Actinokineospora baliensis: one gene and its partner. The protein of the gene in region 1 interacts with the protein of each later gene in a pairwise test. Links are inferred from orthologs where the notes say so. Each region holds a gene or a part of one and is shown on either strand. Other genes may lie near its edges.

Region 1 (10,274 bases):
ATGCTTCGGATTTTTAAAGCGTTGTGGTGGGCCCGGGTGATCAGACTTTCGTCGGGCGTTTTCGGGGGACGCGGATTCGCTCGGGGGTGGCTGGATTCACCGGTTCGGGGAAGTGCGCGACACGGGCTGTCAATGACTTGACGCGGGGTGGCGCACTTTGCCATTTGCCATTCAACGAGAACCGCCCCGCTCGGAGGTGAGCGGGGCGGTTCGGACAACCGGGGTGACCTACGGCGTCGGCTCGATGGAGGAGCCGACCGCGCCCGTGGGGACCGCGGCCGGGGAGACCGGCGCGCAGGGGTCCGGGGCGGGCGTCGTGGTCGTGGTGGTCGGGCTGGTCGTCGTGGTGGTGGGCTCGACGCACGTCGGGGTGGTGGTCGTCGTGGTCGGGACCGGGGTCGTGGTGGTGGTCGTGGGGTCCGTCGTCGTGGTGCTGGGGACCGTGGTCGTCGTCGTGGTGCTGGGGACGCTGGACCCGGTCGGCGTGGTCGTGCCCGCGGGCGGGGTGCTCGGGTTCTGCGTCGGGGTGACGCCCTCGACCGGCGGGGTCCCGCCCTGGGGGGTGGGCTCGACCGCGGGCGGCAGGGCCATCTGCTCGGCGCGGTCGACCGGCGTGCTCGGCAGCGGGGTGACGCCCTTGGCGTACGCGTCGGCCCAGATCAGGACCGTGCGGACGTAGCTGTCGGAGTGGTTGTAGCGGAACACGGCGGTGGCGCGCTGCTGCGCGTTGGCCATGTCCAGCCCGCCGGAGCACAGGTACTTGCCCGCGCCGAGGGTCGCGTCGTAGATGTTGTTCGGGTCGGTCTGGCCGTCGCCGTTGCCGTCGGAGGCGTAGCCCTTCCAGGTCGACGGGATGAACTGCATCGGGCCGACCGCGCGGTCCCACCTGGCGTCGCCGTCGTAGCGGCCGCCGTCGGTGTCGCTGATCGCCGCGAAGCCGCCGCCGTTGAGCACCGGACCGAGGATCGGGTGCGCGGTCTTGCCGTTCGCGTCGACCTGACCGCCGCGCGCGTGGTTGGACTCGATGCGGCCGATGCTGGCCAGCAGCGGCCAGTCCAGGTGGCAGCCGGGGGTCGTGGTGGCCATGGTCTGCGCGGCGCGCATGTAGGCCTGCAACATGGTGCCCGGGATGCCGTTGGGGCCACCGGGCAAGGTCACCGCGGGACCGGCCGTGTACTTGAGCAGCTCCGGGGTGCCAGCGAGCGCGAGGATCTGCTTGCCCAGCTCGGCGTTCTCCGGTGCCGACCCGTCCGCGCCGACCTCGCTCGGGTCGGTCAGGCCGAACAGCCCGCCGCCGATGCCCTTGGCCATCGCGACCTCGTTCGGGCCGCCCGCACCGACCAGGTCCACCGGCTCACCAGCGGCGACGACCGGTACGAACAGCAGCGCGCCCGCCGCGGCGACCGCACCGCGTCTGCGCTTGACCCGCTGCCGGTGCTTGCCTACCTTCCTGCCCCCGGTCTTCGAACTCACCGTGAAAACCCGCCCCTCGGTTGTGTGCCCGCCTGCTGGCGCAGACCCCTGCTCGCGTCTTCGGTCATCTACCCTGCCTCATCTCAGCCTCAGAGTCATCGTCGGCAGGCAGAACCCCGGCAAAAGGGTCCAGATGTCGTCGGCTGCCGCCCTTCCGTCCGTCCGTTGTTCACCCCCGGGTACGCGGGTGTGCCTTCTTGACCATGACGGGGACGTAGCGCGCGTGCCCGCCGGTTGCCCGGGTGATCGAGTTACCCTCGGGTAGTGACCGCTACCGAGCCCCCGGCGCGCCGACCGGACCGCACCCACGAGGTGGTCAACCAGACGCCCCCACTGCATCGCCACAACCCCCTCGGATGTGACCCGGCACTGGTCAGCGCGGTGCGCGCGTACGGATCACCCGAGGTGCTCGACTCGCTCGCGGCCGTCGCGGCGGAAGCCGGAGCTGAGGAAACCCGCGAACACGGACGGTTGGCGAACGCGCACCCTCCGGTGCTGCACACGCACGACAGGTACGGCAACCGGGTGGACGAGGTCGAGTTCCACCCGTCCTGGCACTGGTTGATGTCACGGGCTGTCGCACATGGACTACACGCCGCGCCGTGGGCGGCGGACGCGGGCGAGCACGCGCACCTGCGCCGCGCGGCGGCGTTCACGCTGTGGTCGCAGGCCGAAGCGGGCCACGGCTGCCCGATCTCCATGACGTACGCGGCCATCCCCGCGCTGCGCCACGAACCGGAGATCGCCGCGCGCTACGAACCGGGTCTGCTCGCGCCGACCTACGACTTCGGACTGCGCGCCCCGGAGATCAAGTCCGGACTGCTCGCGGGCATGTCCATGACCGAGAAGCAGGGCGGCTCCGACGTCCGTGTGAACTCAACCACAGCAACACCTTCCGGTGACGGGACCTACCGGCTCGTCGGCCACAAGTGGTTCACCTCCGCGCCGATGAACGACCTCTTCCTGACCCTGGCGCAGGCGCCGGGCGGGCTCACGTGCTTCGTGCTGCCGCGGGTGCTCCCCGACGGCACCCGCAACGCACTGCGCCTGCAACGGCTGAAGGACAAGCTGGGCAACAAGTCCAACGCGTCCGCGGAGCTGGAGTACACCGGCGCCACCGGCTGGCGGGTCGGCGACGAGGGCCGCGGGGTGCGCACCATCATCGAGATGGTCACCATGACCCGGCTCGACTGCGTGCTCGGGTCCACTTCGAACATCCGCGCCGCGCTGACCGAGGCCGCCCACCACGCCGCCCACCGGTCCGCCTTCGGTGCCCTCCTGCGGGACCAGCCCGCGATGACCGCCGTCCTGGCAGACCTGGCACTGGAGTCCGAAGGCGCGACGGTGCTGTCGATGTGGCTCGCGTCCCTTGTGGACACACCGTCCCCGGTGCTGCGGCTGGCGTTGCCCGCCGCCAAGTTCTACGTCTGCAAACGAGCCCCGCTCGTCGTGGGCGAAGCGCTGGAGTGCTTGGGCGGCAACGGTTACGTCGAAGAGTCGGGGCTGCCCCGGCTGTACCGGGAAGCACCGTTGATGTCGATCTGGGAAGGCTCCGGGAACGTGACCGCGCTGGACGTGCTCCGCGCGGTACAGCGGGAACCGGCGGCCGTGGAAGCGTTGTGGGCCGAACTCGCCACCACCGCGGGGGCGGATCGCCACCTGGACGCCGCGGTGGTCCAGCTGCGGGGCGAACTCGCCGAGATCGACCAGCAGCGGGCCAGGCGGGTGGCCGAACTGATCGCGTTGTGCCTGCAGGCGAGCTTGCTGCTGCGGCTGTCGCCCTGGGTCGGGGAGGCCTTCACCGCCGCGCGGCTCGCGGACCGGTCCGGCGTGCTGGGGGTGCTCCCCCGGGGTGTCCCCGCGCGCGAACTGGTCGACAGGGTGACGCCCTCGCCCTAGCTGGCCGCCGACCAGCCGAGCCGGTCGGCGGCGCGGCGGGATCAGCCGGTCAGGTGGTGCTGGGCCGCCTCTTGGATGGCCTGGCGGGCCTGTTGCAGCGCCTGGTTGAGCGCGTCGGCGTGCGATTCCGCCTGGTGCAGCAGGTTGCTGATGTTGCCAGCGGTGGAGGTGCTGCCCAGGATCGACGACACCTCGGCACCGATGTTGCTCAACTCGCTGAGGAACTGCTGGGTGGCGTTGACCGGGACGCGGTCGGCGACGCCGTTCAACCGCTGCGCTTCTTCTTGGATGCTCATCCTCCGGATTCTCCCGTCGGCCGGTATCGGGACAGGGACCGGGACATCTTCGCCGACACCGGGCGGGCACAGCCGGTGATGACCGGAAACCGCTCGCCTAGCGGCCGCCCTCGACCGCTATCCGGGCGCTGACCTCGCCGAGCGCCTCCTGGTACTCCGGCAGCGGGTTCATCGCCACCGCCATCCGCAACTGGGTCTGCGCCTCGGTCAGCCTGCTCTGCCGCTGCAGCGTCTTGCCGAGGGCGAAGCGCGCGTAGTGGTCGGACGGGTCGAGCTCGAGCACCCGCCGGAACGCGTCCTCGGCGCGCAGCAACTGCGCCGAGTTCAGGTACGCCCGGCCCGCGAGCAGGTGCACGCTCGGCGCGTCCGGTTCCGCCGCCAGGACCGGGGCCAACGCGACCAGGGCGTCCAACGGCCTGCGCCGCGCCACCAGTGACTCCGCGTGGCGGAACGCCGCGAACACCTCGGCAGGCTCCTGGGTCATAGTCAGATCAACACTACGCGGGCGGTGTCGGTTGTTCGACCCCAGAACATCTCGCCCCACGATGTGAGCCATCCCCCGGTCGTGTTCGACTCCGACCGGGGGATGGCACCGCTAGGCTCGACCCGAGTAGTCGGACACGCTGTGAGGAGTACGACGTGGCTGTCATCGAGCAGGTCGGCGCGCGCGAGATCCTGGATTCGCGGGGCAACCCCACCGTCGAGGTGGAGGTCGCGCTCGACGACGGGACGCTGGCCCGCGCCGCGGTGCCCTCGGGCGCCTCCACCGGCGAGCACGAGGCCGTTGAGCTGCGCGACGGTGACGTCAACCGCTACTTCGGCAAGGGCGTGGAGAAGGCCGTCACCGCCGTGCTCGACGAGATCGGCCCCGAGCTGCAGGGCATCGACGCCGTCGACCAGCGGATCGTGGACCAGAAGCTGGTCGACCTCGACGGCACCCCGGACAAGTCCCGCCTCGGCGCCAACGCCATCCTCGGCGTGTCCCTCGCCGTCGCCAAGGCCGCCGCCGACTCCAGCGGGCTCGAGCTGTTCCGCTACCTCGGCGGGCCCAACGCGCACGTGCTGCCGGTGCCGATGCTCAACATCCTCAACGGCGGCGCGCACGCCGACACCGATGTGGACATCCAGGAGTTCATGGTCGCCCCGATCGGCGCGGAGAGCTTCCGCGAGGCGCTGCGCTGGGGCACCGAGGTCTACCACTCGCTCAAGTCCGTGCTGAAGTCCAAGGGCCTGGCCACCGGCCTGGGCGACGAGGGCGGGTTCGCGCCGAGCCTGACGAACAACCGCGAGGCGCTCGACCTGATCCTGGTCGCCATCGAGAAGGCGGGCTTCACCGCGGGCCGCGACATCGCGCTGGCCCTGGACGTGGCGGCCACCGAGTTCCACAGCGACGGCGCCTACACCTTCGAGGGCGCGAAGAAGAGCGCCGAGCAGCTGACCGCGTACTACACCGAGCTGGTCAACGACTACCCGCTGGTGTCGATCGAGGACCCGCTGTCCGAGGACGACTGGGACGGCTGGGTGCGGCTCACCGCCGAGATCGGCGAGCGCGTGCAGCTGGTCGGCGACGACCTGTTCGTCACCAACCCCGACCGGCTCGAGGAGGGCATCGCCCGCCGCGCGGCCAACGCGCTGCTGGTGAAGGTCAACCAGATCGGCACCCTGTCGGAGACCCTGGACGCCATCACGCTGGCCACCTCCTACGGGTACCGCAGCATGATGAGCCACCGCTCCGGCGAGACCGAGGACACCACCATCGCCGACCTGGCCGTGGCCACCGGCGTCGGCCAGATCAAGACCGGTGCCCCCGCCCGCGGCGAGCGCACCGCCAAGTACAACCAGCTCCTGCGCATCGAGGAGACCCTCGGCGACGCCGCCCGCTACGCCGGTGACCTCGCCTTCCCGCGCTTCACCCCGGAGTCCTGACACCGATGGTCGGGCGCGGCACCGAACGAGGCCGAGGGCGGCGGGACCCCGTCGCCCGCAGGCCCGCACGCGTGCGGCGCACGCGCCCGACCACCGCGGCGCCTGCCGGGGAACAGCAGTCCCCGGCCCGGCGCAAACGCAAGGGCATCCTCGGCCTGTCCACCACCCGCCGGGCAGCCGTCGTCGCGACCGTCGTCTGCGCCCTGGCCCTGAGCGTGGCGGTGCCGCTGCGCAACTACCTGTCACAGCGCTCGGAGATCGAGGTCACCGAACAGCGGCAGCAGGAGCTGCGCGCCGAAGTGGACGAACTCACCCGGCGCAAGGAGCGGCTGTCGGACCCGGAGCAGATCCGCGCCCAGGCCCGCGAGAGACTGCGCTACGTGATGCCAGGAGAAACCCCCTACATGGTCGAGCTCCCCAGCGACCCCGCGGGCGCGCAGTCCGCAGGGGAACAGGGAAAACCGGTGCCGCAGCAGTCCTGGTACGAGAACCTCTGGGACTCGGTGACCGGCCGGTGACCATCGACCCCGCAGACGTGGCGACCATCGCCGAGCAGCTGGGCCGCACGCCGCGCGCGATCAGGTCCGTGGCCGCGCGCTGCCCCTCCGGGCACCCGGCGGTCATCCAGACCAACCCGCGCCTGGAAGACGGCACACCGTTCCCCACGCTGTACTACCTGACGTGCTCCCGCCTCGCCGCCGCGATCTCCACCCTGGAGACCACCGGGATCATGCGCGAGATGACCGAGCGCCTAGCGGAGAACGCGGCGTTGGCGGCGGCGTACCAGGCGGCCCACCAGTCCTATTTGGACGAGCGGGATGCCCTGGATTCGCTGGGAACCCAGGTGACAGCAGGCGGAATGCCCGGCCGCGTGAAGTGCCTGCACGCCCTGGTGGCCCACTCCCTGGCCAAGGGCCCCGGCGTGAACCCCTTCGGGGACGAGGCTTTGGTGCTGCTGGCCCCCAACTGGCCCACCGGCGACTGCGCCGCTCCTCAGCCGAGTCCGCCCGCATAGGCTGCCGCTCCGCTGTAGACAGGGCATAGCGGATGCACGCAGTGCGGGTGCGAACCGCGGTCACCAACCCGGGGCACGAGTGGCGATTGCGCCGCTCCGCAGGCGTAGGAGGCGGCGGCGCCTATGGCGCCCCGCCTCGCGGGCATAGGCCGCCGCTCCGCTACAGACCGACCGGGCGCAGCGGGTGGATGCAGTGCAGGTGCGAACCGCCGCCTCCAGCCGGTTCCCGGGGCGGAAGTGGCCCGGGCTGCACCTTCCGTGACGAGGCGCAAGCGCTACTCGCCCCGACGTGACCCGCCGGGAACTGCGCCGCTCCGCAGGCGTAGGCGGCGCCGCTCTAAGCGCGCCCGCCTCGCGGGCGCAAGCCGCCGCTCCGCTGTGGACGGACTGGGTGTAGCGGGTGCATGCAGCGCGGGTGCGAACCGCCATCTCCAGCCGGTTCCCGGGGCGCAAGTGGCCCGGGCTGCACCTCGGTGACAAGGCGCAAGCGCTACTCGCCCCGACGGGCGCCGCTCAAAGGGCGTGGGCGGCGCCGCTCAGAGCGCGCCAGCCCCGCGCATAAGCCGCCGCTCCGCTGCAGACCGATTGGGCGCAGCGGATGCACCCAGCGCGGATGGGAACCGCCAACTCCAGCCGGTTCCCGGGGGCGCAAGTGGCCGGGCTACGCCTTCGGTGGCAAAGCGCAAGCGCTACTCGCCCCGACGGGCGCCGCTCAAAGAGCGTAGGCGGCGCCTATAGCGCGCCAGCCTCGCGGGCATAAGCCGCCGCTCCGCTGCAGACCGATTGGGCGCAGCGGATGCACCCAGCGCGGGTGCGAACCGCCAACTCCAGCCGGTTCCCGAAGGCGTAGGCGGCGGCGCCTACAGCGTGCCTGCCTCGCGGGCGTAGGCCGCCGCTCCGCTGTAGACGGATTGGGCGTAGCGGGTGGACTCGTTGTAGGTGAGGACCGCTTTCCACCAACCCTTGCCGGTGCTGAGGTCGCCGCCGCTGGCGCAGAGGTAGTTGGCGGCGGTGAGGGCGGAGTCGTCGACGTTCTGGGGGTTGGGGGGTGTGCCGTCGGCGGTGGCGCGCAGGGACCAGCGGGACCAGGTGGTGGGCAGGAACTGCATGGAGCCCACGGCGCGGTCCCACCGGGGGTCGCCGTCGAGGGTGCCGCCGTCGGTGTCGGGGATGGCCTGGACGCCGGGGGAACCGTCGAGGGGGACGCCGATGATGGGCTTGGTGAGGGTGCCGTCGTCGTTGATCTGGGCGCCGCCGTAGCGGCCGTGGTGGGACTCGACGCGGCCGACGCCAGCGAGCACGGTCCAGGTGATGTTGCAGCGGGGGACGCGCTGGCGGGTGGCGATCTCGGCCTTGGCGTAGGCCAGCAGCGTCCGCCGCGGGATGTCGGTCGCCTCGGACAACCGGGTGACCCAGCCGTCGAGGTCCTGCTCCGGCACCGGTCCCGCCTTCGGCGGCTCCTCCCCCCGCCGCACCGGCACCTCCACCACCGCGAACCGCTTCGGCTGCGGCGGCGGATCCCCGTCGTCGAGCAGCAGGACGGTCCCCGCGGCCAACGCCACCAGGAAGACGACCAGGGCGAGCCTGCCGAGCACCCGGACACCACGTCCACGCCGGGGCCCCGGAGTCGGTTCCAACGGGATGGACAACGTGGTCGGCTGGGGAGTCGGAGTGGCGGCCACGAAAACCAGGCTACGTGTTCCCCACCGGTGCTCGGCCGCTGCCTCGCTCCCCCGAGCCGGGAGCAAAGCCGTGACCAGCGGTGATGCCCGCCGAATTGGCGGCGATACGTCAAGGAATCGCTACGGCCGCACCGCCCGCAGCGCGTAGATCAGCGGGATCCGGGGTGCCTCGTCCGGCAAGGAGAACCAGCCGCCGGTGGTGGTCATGGTGGACCATCGGGGCCAGGGGAGCTGCTCGGTCTCACGCAGCAGGGAGATCCGCAGACCGGCACCGACGAGGGCGTTGACGACGTCGCCGATGCCGTGTTGCCACTCGTAGTGGACCTGGGCCTCAGCCAACTCCGGACCGTCGGTGTACGTGCGGGTTCCGTCCCGTTCGACGGAACCGCGGCCGGAGAGGTAGTCGTGGCGCAGCAGCAGGTCCTCGCTGCCGTCCGGTGGCGGTACCGGGCTCAGGGCGTTGAGCAGCGGGTGGAACTCCACCACGTACACCTGGCCGCCGGGGCGCAGCAGCCCCGCGACCTGTCCGGCCCAGACGTCCAGGTCGGGGACGTAGCACAGGGCGCCCTTGCCCGTGTAAACGACGTCGAAGCGGGACCCGCCAAGGGCTTCCACGGCCGAGTGCACGTCGGCTTTGACGTACTCGACCGCGACTCCCTTGGCAGCGGCCAGTTCCGCCGCGGCGCGCACCGACGCCGCTGAGATGTCCAGGCCGACCACGCGCGCGCCGAGAGGCGGGAACGCGATGGTCTCGGCACCGATGTGGCACTGCAGGTGGACGAGGTCCTTGCCTGCCAGATCACCGAGGTCGGCCCACTCGAAGTCGGCGAACCACGCCCTGGGGTCGCGCCCCGCCACGTCGTAGAACCGCGACGCGACGTGGATCGGGGTGCGGGCGTCCCAGTTGGCTTCGTTGGCCTGGATCCTGGCGCTGGTCTCGCTGTCGAATCCCATGATCCCCATCCTGCCGCCAGTGGCCGCTAGTGCAGGGGCGGGAGGGCGGGCGGTTTGGCCGAGGGGGTGGTGGCCAGCCGCTCCAGGGCGATCTCGATGGCGGTGTCGAGCTGCGGGTCGCGCCCGGCGACGTGGTCCTGCGGGCGCATGACGACCTCGACGTCCGGATCGACGCCGTGGTTCTCCATGCCCCAGCCGGTGCCCTCCATCCACGTCGCGTACCTCGGCTGGGTGACCAGGGTGCCGTCGACGAGCCGGTAGCGCATGTCGATGCCGACCACACCGCCCCAGGTGCGGGTGCCGACCACCGGGCCGATCTTGAGCGCCTTGATCGCGGCGTTGACGATGTCGCCGTCGGAGCCGGAGAACTCGTCGGCGACGGCGACCACCGGGCCGCGCGGCGCGTCGAGCGGGTAGGTCTCCTCGTAGTAGCCGTCGCGGGCGCGGCCCCAGCCGACGATGCGGCGGCTGAGCTTCTCCACGATCAGCTGCGACAGGTGCCCGCCCCTGTTCTCCCGCAGGTCGACCACGACACCGTCGCGGCGCATCTCCAACCGCAGGTCGCGGTGGAACTGGGCCCACCCGTTGGCGACCATGTCCGGCACGTGCAGGTAGCCGATCCGGCCGTCGGTGGCCGCGTGCACGTGCGCGCGGCGGTCGTTGACCCACGCCTGGTAGCGCAACGGCATGTCGTCGAGCAGCGGCACCACCACCACGCGCCTGGTCGCCCCGCCGCCCTTGGGTTCGACCGTCAGCTCCACCGGGGTGCCCGCGGTGCCGACCAGGAGCGTGGCCGGTCCGCGCAGCGGGTCGACGGTGATCCCGTCGACGGCGATGATCGCGTCGCCCTCGCGGACGCCGACCCCGGGGGCGCGCAGCGGCGAGCGCGCCTTCGGGTCGGAGGTCTCCCCCGGCACGATCGCGCTGATCCGCCACGCCCCGTCGGCGTCGCGCACGACGTCGGCGCCGAGCAGCCCCTGCCTGCGCCGGTGGTCGCCGCCGCCGCCGGTGGGCAGGACGTAGGCGTGC
Region 2 (10,417 bases), 4.0 Mb from region 1 along the record:
CGTGCGCAGGCACAAGCTGCCCAGCGAGGCGTCCCGCCGCTACGAGCGGGTCGTCGACCCGGCGCTGCCGCCGGTCGCGCTGGAGCGGGCCGCGCGGCTGCTGCGCCAGTACGGCGAGGGCAGCATCCAGCCCGGCCGCACCGACGAGGGCACCCCGCAGGCGCCCGCGCCGGTCACGATGGCGATGAACCTGCCGGACAGGGTCGCGGGCATCAACTACGCGCGCGGCGTCACCGCCGCCCGGCTGCAGCAGATCGGCTGCCGCGTGGAGGTCGGCGCCGCTGAAGACGGCACGCCCGAGGTCACCGCGTACCCGCCGAGCTGGCGCGGCGACCTGAGCCAGCCAGCCGACCTGGTCGAAGAGGTGCTGCGGCTGCAGGGCTACGAGACCATCCCGTCGGTGCTGCCCGCCGCCCCTCCCGGGCGCGGGCTGAGCCCGGCCCAGCGCCGCCGCAGGCACGTCTCGCGGGCGCTGGCCGAGCAGGGCCACGTCGAGGTGCTGCCGTTCCCGTTCGTCGCGCCGACGGTGTGGGACGCGCTCGGCCTCGCCGCCGACGACGTCCGCCGCCGCACGGTGCCGGTGCGCAACCCCCTGGAGTCCGACCGCGACCAGCTGGCCACCACGCTGCTGCCCGGTCTGCTGGACACCTTGGCGCGCAACGTCTCCCGTGGCGCGCGCGACGTCTCGTTGTTCCACATCGGACAGGTCGTGCTGCCGCGCGCGGACGCCGCCGAGGTGCCGGAGGTGCCGGTCACCGGTCGACCGACTGACGAGCAGTTCGCGCAGCTGTCGGCCGCGCTGCCCGCGCAGCCGACCCACGTGGCCGTGGTGCTGGCCGGGAACCGCCAGCGCGCGGGCTGGTGGGGCGCGGGCGAGCAGGCGTCGTGGGCCGACGCGGTGCAGGCGGCCCAGGTGGTCGCCCAGGTCGCCAGGGTCGAGCTGACCGTCAGCGCCGACGTCCTGGCGCCGTGGCACCCCGGCCGGTGCGCGCGGCTGAGCGTCGGCGGGTTCCCCGTCGGGCACGCCGGTGAGCTGCACCCGAACGTCGTCGAGGCGCTCGGGCTGCCCAAGCGGACCTGCGCGATGGAACTCGACCTCGACCTGCTGCCGCTGCGCGAGCGCAAGGTCGTCCCGGTCGTGTCGCCGTACCCGCCGGTGCTGCTCGACGTCGCCCTGGTCGTCGACGACGAGGTGCCCGCGGCCGAGCTCACCGAGACGCTGCGCGGCGGTGGCGGCGAGCTGCTGGAGGAGCTGGGCCTGTTCGACGTGTTCAGCGGCACCCAGGTCGGCGAGGGCAAGCGGTCGCTGGCGTACTCGCTGCGCTTCCGCGCGCAGGACCGCACGCTGACCGTGGAGGAGGCCACCGCCGCCCGCGACGCCGCGGTGGCGGCGGCCGCGGCCAAGCACGGCGCCGCGCTGCGCGGCTGATCGATCGCACCCGGTGGTGGGGGCGGACCTTCCCGGTCCGCCCCCACCGCCGTTTCCTGGGTGGTCCGATGTGGAGCGTCCGGTTTTCCCGCATCGCCCGGTATTGTTGATCGACAATGCTTTCGCGTTAGCAAAAATCGGTGGTCCGCTATTCCCAACCGGACGCCGCTGGGGCAGCATCGGGCGGTCCGCGAACCACAACCCGGGTGCGGACGAAGCATGACGAAATGGGGCAATGTGAAGAAAATCGTGGCGGCACTCGCCGCGGCGGGCTTCGTGGTGGGCGGTGCGGTGCTCGCGCCGGTTGTCTCCGCGGCCCCGCAGGCCAAGCCCGCGCCCAACCAGGTGAACTACGACCCCGCGCCGATCGCGTGGGGCACCTGCGCCAGCCCCGGCCTGGCCAGGCGCGGCGCGCAGTGCGGTTTCCTGGAGGTACCGCTCGACTACGCCAAGCCGTCCGGCACCAAGATCAAGCTGGCGGTGTCGCGGATCGCGGCGAAGGCGCCAGCCGAGCAGTACCAGGGCGTCATGATCACCAACCCCGGTGGTCCCGGCGGCTCCGGCCTGACCCTGTCGGTGCTCGGCGAGTTCGTGCCCAACGGCGCGGGCGAGTTCTACGACTGGATCGGCTTCGACCCGCGCGGCGTCGGCTCCAGCCAGCCCGCGCTGGCCTGCGACGGCACCTACTTCGCCTACAACCGGCCGTTCTACGTGCCCGCCACCAGCAAGCTGGAGCAGACCTGGCTGACCAGGTCCAAGAACTACGCCAAGGCCTGCGACACCGCGGGTGGCGACCTGCTCGACAACGTCAAGACCACCGACACGGTCAACGACATCGACGTGCTGCGCAAGGCGCTCAAGCAGGAGAAGATCAACTACTACGGCTTCTCCTACGGCACCTACCTGGGCCAGGTGTACGCCACGCTCTACCCCGAGCGCGTCCGCCGGATGGTCCTCGACGGCAACGTCGACCCCCGCAAGGTGTGGTATCAGGCCAACCTGGACCAGGACGTCGCCTTCGACCGCAACATCAAGATCTACTTCGACTGGATCGCCAAGAACGACTCGGTCTACCACCTGGGCAAGACGGGTCGCCAGGTCGAGGCGAAGTTCTACGGCGAGCAGCTCAAGTTCATCGCCAAGCCCGCTGGCGGCATCATCGGCCCCGACGAGTGGACCGACATCTTCCTGCAGGCCGGGTACTACGTGTTCGGCTGGGAGGACGTGGCCAACGCGTTCTCGGCGTGGGTCAACGACGGCGACTACTCCGGCCTCAAGGATCTCTACGACGCCTCCAACGGCCAGGGCCCCGGCACCGACAACGGCTTCGCGATGTACCTGGCCACCCAGTGCACCGACGTCCAGTGGCCCACCTCGTGGACCAGGTGGCAGATCGACAACTGGATCACCCACATCCGCGCCCCGTTCGAGACCTGGGGCAACGCCTGGTTCAACGCCCCCTGCCTGTACTGGGGCGGCAAGGTCGGCAAGCCGGTCGAGGTCGACGGCTCCAAGGCCCCGCCGATCCTGCTGCTGAGCGAAACCCTCGACGCGGCCACCCCCTACGAGGGCAGCCTCGAGGTCCGCAACCGCTTCCCCAAGTCCGCCCTCATCGAGGGCGTCGGCGGCACCACCCACTCCGGCTCCCTCAACGGGATCCCCTGCGTGGACGACAAGATCGCCGACTACCTGACCTCGGGCAAGCTCCCCGCCCGCAAGCCCGGCAAGCGCTCCGACGCCCAGTGCGACCCGCTCCCGCAGCCGGTCCCCGCTGCCGCCGCCCAGCGCAAGGCCACCCTGGCCCCCGCCGACATCACCCGAGCCGACCTCCAAAAGCTCATCCTCGGCGTCCGCCACTAACCGAATAGCCCCACCCCCCTTGAGGGCGACCGCGACAACCTCGCGGCCGCCCTCAAGGCTTTTCAGGAGCCAGTGACAAACCTCAGAAGCCGCCGGTGCCAGAACAACCCACCGAGCTGACCCACCCAACCCAGCCCCCCCGAGTCAGCCCCGCCACCCAAACCCAAGCCACCGAGTCAGCCCCGCCACCCAAACCCAAGCCACCGAGTCAGCCCATCCAAACCCAGCCCACCGAGCCAACCCCGCCAACCCCGCCCACCGAGCCAACCCCGCCAGCCCGACCACTGGACACTCGGAACACGCTGGTGCCAGATGCTCGATGGGGTGGACCTGTTTTGTGTGGGGGGACGATAGTCGTAGCCTTGCCTCGCTGCAGGGCCATGCTTTTCGGCCCCTGCTTTGCGGTCCTGCCACGGCTGTCGTAGGGGCCCCACGCAAAACAGGTCCACCACATCGAGCCCGCACTTAAATCGCGGATCGGCATGCAAGGTCGCGAAGCGACGAGCCGATGATCCGACGGCGAAGCCGAAACAAGAGACCCGCCCTCACCCGGTCAAGATGTGCTTCAACGCCTCCCGCCGCGACAACCCCGACAGGCCAGGATGTGCCTCAACAAACCCCCGTACCCAGTCAGCGTCCACCCGCGCGTACTGCCGCAGCGCCCACCCGATCCCCTTGCGCAAGAAGAAGTCCCCGTCCGCCTCGTTCGCTTCCACCGCGAACGCCAGCAGGGCCAGGTCGGTTTCCCCCTTCGCCCCCAATTGGCAGATCACCGCTACCCGCCGTTTCCAGCGGTCCTCGGACACCGCCCACTCGCGCATCACCGGGGTGACCGCGTCCCGCTGGGCCATGAGCAGCGACCCGATGTGGCGGCTGGCGAGTTCGTCCACATAGTCCCACCAGGCGCCGGTGACGACGAATTCCTCGTACAGGGGCAAGAGGTCGAGTTCCTGCCAGCGCGGGTACCGGCGCAGCAGGTCCAGGGCGACGTAGCGTTCTTCGCGGTGGGTGGCTTCTCGCCAGAGGCGGCGGATGACGTCGAGCCACTCGGCTCTGGTGTGGAGGGCGGGGAGTTGGCGGACCAGGGCGTCCCTGGCGGGTTTGGGGACGCCGCGGAAGGGCATGTCGGACTTCATGTAGCGCTGCATGTCCGGTGCCCGGCCGGGGTCGCCCGCCGAGGCGAGGCGGGTGCGTATGTCGGAGGCCAAGTCCACAGTGGCACGTTACCGGGGGCCGGGGTGCCCCACGCGGGACACCCCGGCCGCGGGGTCAGTCGCCGAGCGGGTTGAGCAGGTCCGCCTTGCCCTCGAAGGCGAACAGCAGCAGGTCGGTCATCCGGAACGTGGTCGAGTCCGGGCCCAGTGCCGGGCGCCACCACGGTTCCCGGACGATCGAGGCGCGGCTGGCCTCGATCGCGCGGTGGAAGACCTCCGCCACGATCCGACCGCCGACCTGGCCCAGGACACCGTTGTTGAGCTCGGCCTCGCGCAGCACGTAGAACCACAGCGGCGTGTCCGACGACACTTCTGCCCGTTGTTCCGGCGACAGCCCGCTCAGCGACGCGCCGCCAGCGCCCTCGACGATCTGCTCGGTGGTGAGCGGTGTCACGCCGAACAGGGCCGCGAGTTGTTGGCCGCTGGCGAGTTCGACCATGCTCGCGCGGGTCAGGTTGCGGAACGCGAGGTTGCGGTGGACGGCGGGGAACGCGGTGCCCCGACCGCCGAAGGTGCCCGCTGGCAGCTGGTCAAGCGGGTCCACCAGGACCGTGTCGATCCGCTTCGCCGCGTTGCCGCCGCCTTCGGGAGCCGCGAGATCGGGACGGCCCGCCTCGGTGAAGTCGTACAGGCGGCGGAAATCGGCGATCCAGTTGGTCGGCAACCGGTCGACGGTGCCGGAGTTCGGATCGTCCAACTCGGACAGCGAGCCGCCGGTGAAGTTGCCGCTGACGCCGGTGAAGGTGAACAGCAGCGGCAGCGTGCCCAGCGGGCCGGGGCCGCCGGTGCGGAACACGCGGTTCCACTCGTAGGCGTCGCGCACCATGCTGTGGCCCATGCGGTACGCGGCGACGGAGAACTCGACCGGCATCGTCGGTCGCCGGGTGCGGTTGTGGCCGTTGGCCTCGAAGAACCGGCGGCCACCGGTGAACACCTCGTGCACGATCTCCGGGTCGACCACGCGCGGCAGGAAATCGGTGCGCAACATCCACTGGTAGTGCTTGACCACCTGTTCGCGCGCGGCCTCGAACAACCGGCGCTCGTTCATCCCCGACAGCGCCAGGTCGTCCACGACGCGGTTGTGGAACCGGATGAACGCCAGGTGCGTCTGCGCGACGGCCAGGTTCTCGTCGTTGCGCAGGTCCGGGATCAGCGGCTCGCGCCGGTCGGCCCCGGTCCCCGAGGTGCCGCCCTTGCGGGGCAGGTCGAAGCCCTCCAGGTCGACCCGCACCCGGTCGTCGGGGAAGTCGGTCGCCGACGTGGTGCCGACCTTGAGCTTGACCTGGTCCTCGGCGTAGAAGCGCCGGTCGTGGCGGTCGAGCGGGCCGCGGCCGTAGAGCGAGTCCAGGTCCAGCGCGGGCGAGCGGCCCTGCACCAGCTCGTCCACCGTGACCTCGGACCCGAGCTGGGTCGCGGTCCTGTCGATGGTCAGGTCGTGGTCGACGAACTGGCCGAGGTAGGTGAAACCGGCCGGGATCGACCCGTCCGGCTGCGCGGCCCCGGCTTCGGTGATGGCGGTGGCCAGCGCGGTGCGCAGCGCCTCGTCGGTCCGGTTGCCCTTCGGGCCGAGGCGGGAGAAGCGGAATCGGCGCAGTTCCTCCTCGGTGGACGGCGCGCGGGTCAGCGGGGTGCCGTCCGCGGTCGACTCCACCACCCCTTCGCCGACGATGAGGAAACTGTCTCTGGCATGGCGTCGAGCCATTGGTGAACCCCCACTGTCCGGCCGGGGGACCACACGGCGGCCCCCGGGAGAAAGGGGCGAGCGGGTACCGCGCCGTACCGAGTTCCCTCCCCAGAGAACCGGCGCCGGTACCGAACTCCTCCCCGCGGCCAGGCTACCGGAAAATGGTGCCCCGCCTCCTGAGGAATGCGCGCATGACTTATTTCCGCACGTATGCGGAAAAGGAGTTCAGTCCGCGTGCCCGGTCGGCGGTTTGCGCGTCGCGAGCTGCAGCGCGACGTCCACCAGGTCCGTCCGGTCCACTGTGGACACCTCGGCCAGGTCGACCCAGGCGGCCATGTCGGTCGACCCGTCCTGTTCGAAGGTCAGCTCCCCGCCGGTGATCGTCGCCGCGTACACCACCCGCAGCCCGTGCCAGTCGGTCGCGTTGCCCGCCCTGGTCAGCGCTCGCCGCAGCCCGGTGCGCTCGAACCGGCGGCGCACCGAGTGGATGCCCAGCAGCGCGTCCACCCGCACCGCGTACCCGGTCTCCTCGGCCACCTCGCGCACCACCGCGTCCAGCGGGTCCTCGCCGTGGTCGATCCCGCCGCCGGGCAGCGTCCACTTCTTCTCGGTGCGCCCCACCCACCTGGCGAGCAGGATCTTCTCCGCCTCGACGCACACGGCGTAGGCCGCCACCCGCAGGGACCGGTTCACAGGAGGTCAACCTACCCAAGCGGGTGACGCGGCGGGGTAGCGTGCGGCCATGGCAGCGGACGCGATCGTCATCGGCGCGGGGGTCATCGGGCTCAGCACCGCCATCCGGCTGGCCGACTCCGGCGCGCGGGTTCGGGTGTGGGCCGCCGAACCGCCCGCGGAGACCACCTCGGCCGTGGCGGCCGCGTTGTGGGGACCCGACTTCACCGACCCGGGGCGCGCGTGGGCCTACGCCACCCAGCCCGAGCTGACCGGGCTCGCCGCCGACCCGGCGACCGGTGTGCACCTGTGCCGTGGCACCCAGGCCTCCGACATCCAGGACGAACCGCCGCCGTGGGTGGACCGGCTGCCCGAGGTCCGGATGCTGGAGCCGGACGAGCTGCGGCCGGGCATGCGCGTCGGCATGAAGACCACCGTGCCCGTCGTCGACATGCCCCGCTACCTCGACCACCTGGTCGCGCGGTTGGACGTCGAGATCGAGATCCGCCGGGTCGCCTCGCTGGCCGAACCCGCGGCCGAGGCGCCCGTGGTGGTCAACTGCACCGGCGTCGGCGCCAGGGAACTGGCGGGCGACGAGGGCGTGCGGCCGTTCTGGGGCCAGCACGTCGTCGTCGAGAACCCCGGGCTCGACGAGTACTACATCGAGGCCGTCCTCGGCGACGAGTGGGCCGGGTTCTTCCCGCACGGCGACCACGTCGTGCTGGGCGGCATCACCCGCCCCGACGTGTGGGACCGCACCCCGGACGCGCTGGTCGCCGCCGGGATCATCGCTCGCTGCTCTGCCGTGGAGCCGAGGCTGGCCGACGCCGGGGTGGTCGAGCACCGGGTCGGGCTGCGGCCGTGGCGGGCCACGCCGCGGCTAGAAGCCGAACGGGTCGGCGAGGCGCTGGTGGTGCACAACTACGGGCACGGCGGCATGGGCGTCAGCCACTCGTGGGGGAGCGCGGACGCCGTCCTCGCCCTCGTCTGAGCGCCCCACCGGTCTGACTTAGACTGGGCACTCGTGTCGACCTCCCCGATGATCGCCCCCAGCATCCTGTCTGCGGACTTCGCCAGGCTCGCCGACGAGCTCGCCGCCATCGAGGGGGCCGACTGGGTCCACGTGGACGTGATGGACGCGCACTTCGTGCCGAACCTGACGCTGGGCCTGCCGATCGTCGAGTCGCTGCTCAAGGTGACCGACATCCCGATGGACTGCCACCTGATGATCTCCGACCCCGACCGGTGGGCGGTCGGGTACGCCGAGGCGGGCGCGCACAACGTCACCGTGCACGTCGAGGCCGCCACCGACCCGGTCCGCATCGCCCGCGACCTGCGCGCCGCCGGTGCCAAGGCGGGCCTTTCGGTCAAGCCGGGCACCCCGATCGAGCCGTACCTGGAGATCCTGCCCGAGTACGACACCCTGCTGGTGATGTCGGTCGAGCCCGGGTTCGGCGGCCAGAGCTTCATCGCCGAGGTGCTCGACAAGGTCCGCACGCTGCGCCGCTTGGTGGACACCGGCCACCTCAACCTGCTGGTCGAGATCGACGGCGGCATCAACGCCGACACCGTCGAGCTGGCCGCCGAGGCGGGCGTCGACTGCTTCGTGGCGGGCTCGGCCGTCTACGGCGCCGCCGACCCGGCCCGCGCGATCACCGCGCTGCGTGACCAGGCCCGCTCCGCCAACCACCGCTTCGTCCCGGCCTGACCCGCGGGCCCGGCCGCCCTGGAGTCCACTGTGGACCGGCGACTTCCGGTCGACCCGCTGCCGGGAGGCGGGCCCGAGCTGGGAGACTGTCCGGCGTGGAGTACAGCCTGGCCGCGGCGATGCGGTCTGCGGTGGCGCTGGCCGAGCAGGTGCGGGGGTCGACCAGTCCCAACCCGCCCGTGGGGTGCGTCGTGCTGGATTCCTCGGGCGTGCCTATAGGCGAGGGCGCCACACAGCCACCTGGTGGGCCGCACGCTGAGGTGATGGCGTTGCGCGCGGCGGGGGAGCGGGCCAGAGGTGGGACCGCGGTGGTCACCCTTGAGCCCTGCGCGCACCACGGCCGCACCCCACCCTGCACCGACGCTCTTATCGCGGCCGGAGTGGCGAAGGTCGTCTACGCGGTGTCCGACCCGAACCCCGTCGCGTCCGGCGGTGCCACAACGCTGCGCGAGGCGGGCGTCCAGACCCAAGCCGGGCTGCTCGCCGACGAGGTCAGCAGAGGTCCGCTCAGGGCGTGGTTGCACTTCGTCACACACGGTCGACCGCACGTGACGTGGAAGTACGCCGCGACCCTCGACGGACGGGTCGCCGCCGCCGATGGGACCAGTCGGTGGATCAGTTCGGCGGAATCGCGCGAAGAGGTGCACGAGCTGCGCAGGCGGGTGGACGCCATTGTGGTCGGAACCGGAACGGTCATGATCGACAATCCCACTTTGACCGCGCGCGCTGCGGATGGAACACCGGAGGCCCGGCAGCCGTTGCGGGTTGTCGTGGGACACACCGACCTGCCCGAGGGGGCCAGGGTGCTCGACGACAGCGCCGAGACCCTGCTGGCGCGCACGCACGACCCGGCCGAAGTGCTGGCCGAGTTGCACGCGCGCGGGGTGGTCGACGTCCTGCTCGAAGGCGGGCCGACGCTGGCAGGCGCGTTCGTGGGGGCGGGGCTGGTCGACCGGGTCCTGGTCTACCTCGCGCCCACCCTGCTCGGCGGCGGGCCTGTGGCGTTGGGCGCATCCGGGGTGTCGACCATCACCGAGGCACACCGGCTGGCCGTCGAAGAGGTCACCATGAGCGGACCGGACGTGCGGATCTCCGCGGTCCCGGTCCGGAACTGAGGAGGAGCCGCCGGTGTTCACCGGGATCGTCGAGGAACGCGGCCAGGTCGTCGCGGTGGAGCAGTTGGCAGAGGCCGCGCGGGTCACCATCGCCGGGCCGCTGGTCACCAGCGACGCCAAGCGCGGCGACTCGATCGCGGTCAACGGGGTCTGCCTGACCGTGGTCGAGCACGCCGAGGGCGCGTTCACCGCCGACGTCATGCACGAGACCCTGCTCCGCAGCAGCCTCGACGGGGTCGCCGCGGGGGACGCGGTGAACCTGGAGCGCGCCGCCGCCGTGGGGCAGCGCTTCGGCGGGCACATCGTGCAGGGCCACGTGGACGGCACAGCGGAGCTGGTGTCGCGGGCGCCGTCGCAGCACTGGGACGTGGTGCGGTTCAGCCTGCCCGCCCACCTGGCCCGCTACGTGGTGGAGAAGGGCTCGATCACCGTCGACGGGGTCTCGCTGACCGTCGTCGAGGTGGGGGCGGACTGGTTCACCGTGAGCCTGATCCCCGAGACGCTGCGCGCCACCACCCTGGGTCTTCGCGAACCGGGGGACCGGGTGAACCTCGAGGTGGACGTGATCGCGAAGTACGTGGAAAAGCTGGCCGGGCCACACCTGGCCGCCGAGGAGGGGGACCGGTGAGCGATTTCGCCGCCATCGAGCGAGCCATCGCCGACATCGCCGACGGCAAGGCCGTGGTGGTGGTCGACGACGAGGACAGGGAGAACGAGGGCGACCTCATCTTCGCC

The links.
Region 2: the proteins of eno (region 1) and rpe interact in binary tests that used the Escherichia coli proteins (3 or more experiments, as listed by UniProt). The link is inferred for Actinokineospora baliensis from one-to-one orthologs.

Annotation. Positions count from the first base shown.
Region 1 is NZ_JAFBCK010000001.1:2,180,890-2,191,163, reverse strand. What follows is about bases 3,602-6,450. They hold eno (phosphopyruvate hydratase), read left to right. Parts: upstream 3,602-4,307; coding sequence 4,308-5,594; downstream 5,595-6,450. Other genes in these bases: JOD54_RS10410 (DUF501 domain-containing protein), read left to right, coding at 6,109-6,450; JOD54_RS10415 (FtsB family cell division protein), read left to right, coding at 5,666-6,112; JOD54_RS10425 (tetratricopeptide repeat protein), read right to left, coding at 3,766-4,152; JOD54_RS10430 (hypothetical protein), read right to left, coding at 3,602-3,668. Also shown: JOD54_RS10440 (lytic transglycosylase domain-containing protein), read right to left, coding at 229-1,473; JOD54_RS10435 (acyl-CoA dehydrogenase family protein), read left to right, coding at 1,738-3,372; more of JOD54_RS10430, read right to left, coding at 3,414-3,601; more of JOD54_RS10410, read left to right, coding at 6,451-6,609; JOD54_RS10405 (lytic transglycosylase domain-containing protein), read right to left, coding at 7,470-8,291; JOD54_RS10400 (class I SAM-dependent methyltransferase), read right to left, coding at 8,412-9,245; JOD54_RS10395 (S41 family peptidase), read right to left, coding at 9,272-10,274. UniProt on the Escherichia coli protein: Catalyzes the reversible conversion of 2-phosphoglycerate (2-PG) into phosphoenolpyruvate (PEP). It is essential for the degradation of carbohydrates via glycolysis.
Region 2 is NZ_JAFBCK010000001.1:6,182,886-6,193,302, reverse strand. The notes cover bases 6,741-9,732. They hold rpe (ribulose-phosphate 3-epimerase), read left to right. Parts: upstream 6,741-7,898; coding sequence 7,899-8,567; downstream 8,568-9,732. Other genes in these bases: JOD54_RS27475 (riboflavin synthase), read left to right, coding at 9,696-9,732; ribD (bifunctional diaminohydroxyphosphoribosylaminopyrimidine deaminase/5-amino-6-(5-phosphoribosylamino)uracil reductase RibD), read left to right, coding at 8,687-9,682; JOD54_RS27490 (NAD(P)/FAD-dependent oxidoreductase), read left to right, coding at 6,930-7,850; JOD54_RS27495 (NUDIX hydrolase), read right to left, coding at 6,741-6,880. Outside these bases: pheT (phenylalanine--tRNA ligase subunit beta), read left to right, coding at 1-1,429; JOD54_RS27510 (alpha/beta hydrolase), read left to right, coding at 1,667-3,289; JOD54_RS27505 (DNA alkylation repair protein), read right to left, coding at 3,835-4,503; JOD54_RS27500 (peroxidase family protein), read right to left, coding at 4,559-6,205; more of JOD54_RS27495, read right to left, coding at 6,413-6,740; more of JOD54_RS27475, read left to right, coding at 9,733-10,310; JOD54_RS27470 (bifunctional 3,4-dihydroxy-2-butanone-4-phosphate synthase/GTP cyclohydrolase II), read left to right, coding at 10,307-10,417. UniProt on the Escherichia coli protein: Catalyzes the reversible epimerization of D-ribulose 5-phosphate to D-xylulose 5-phosphate.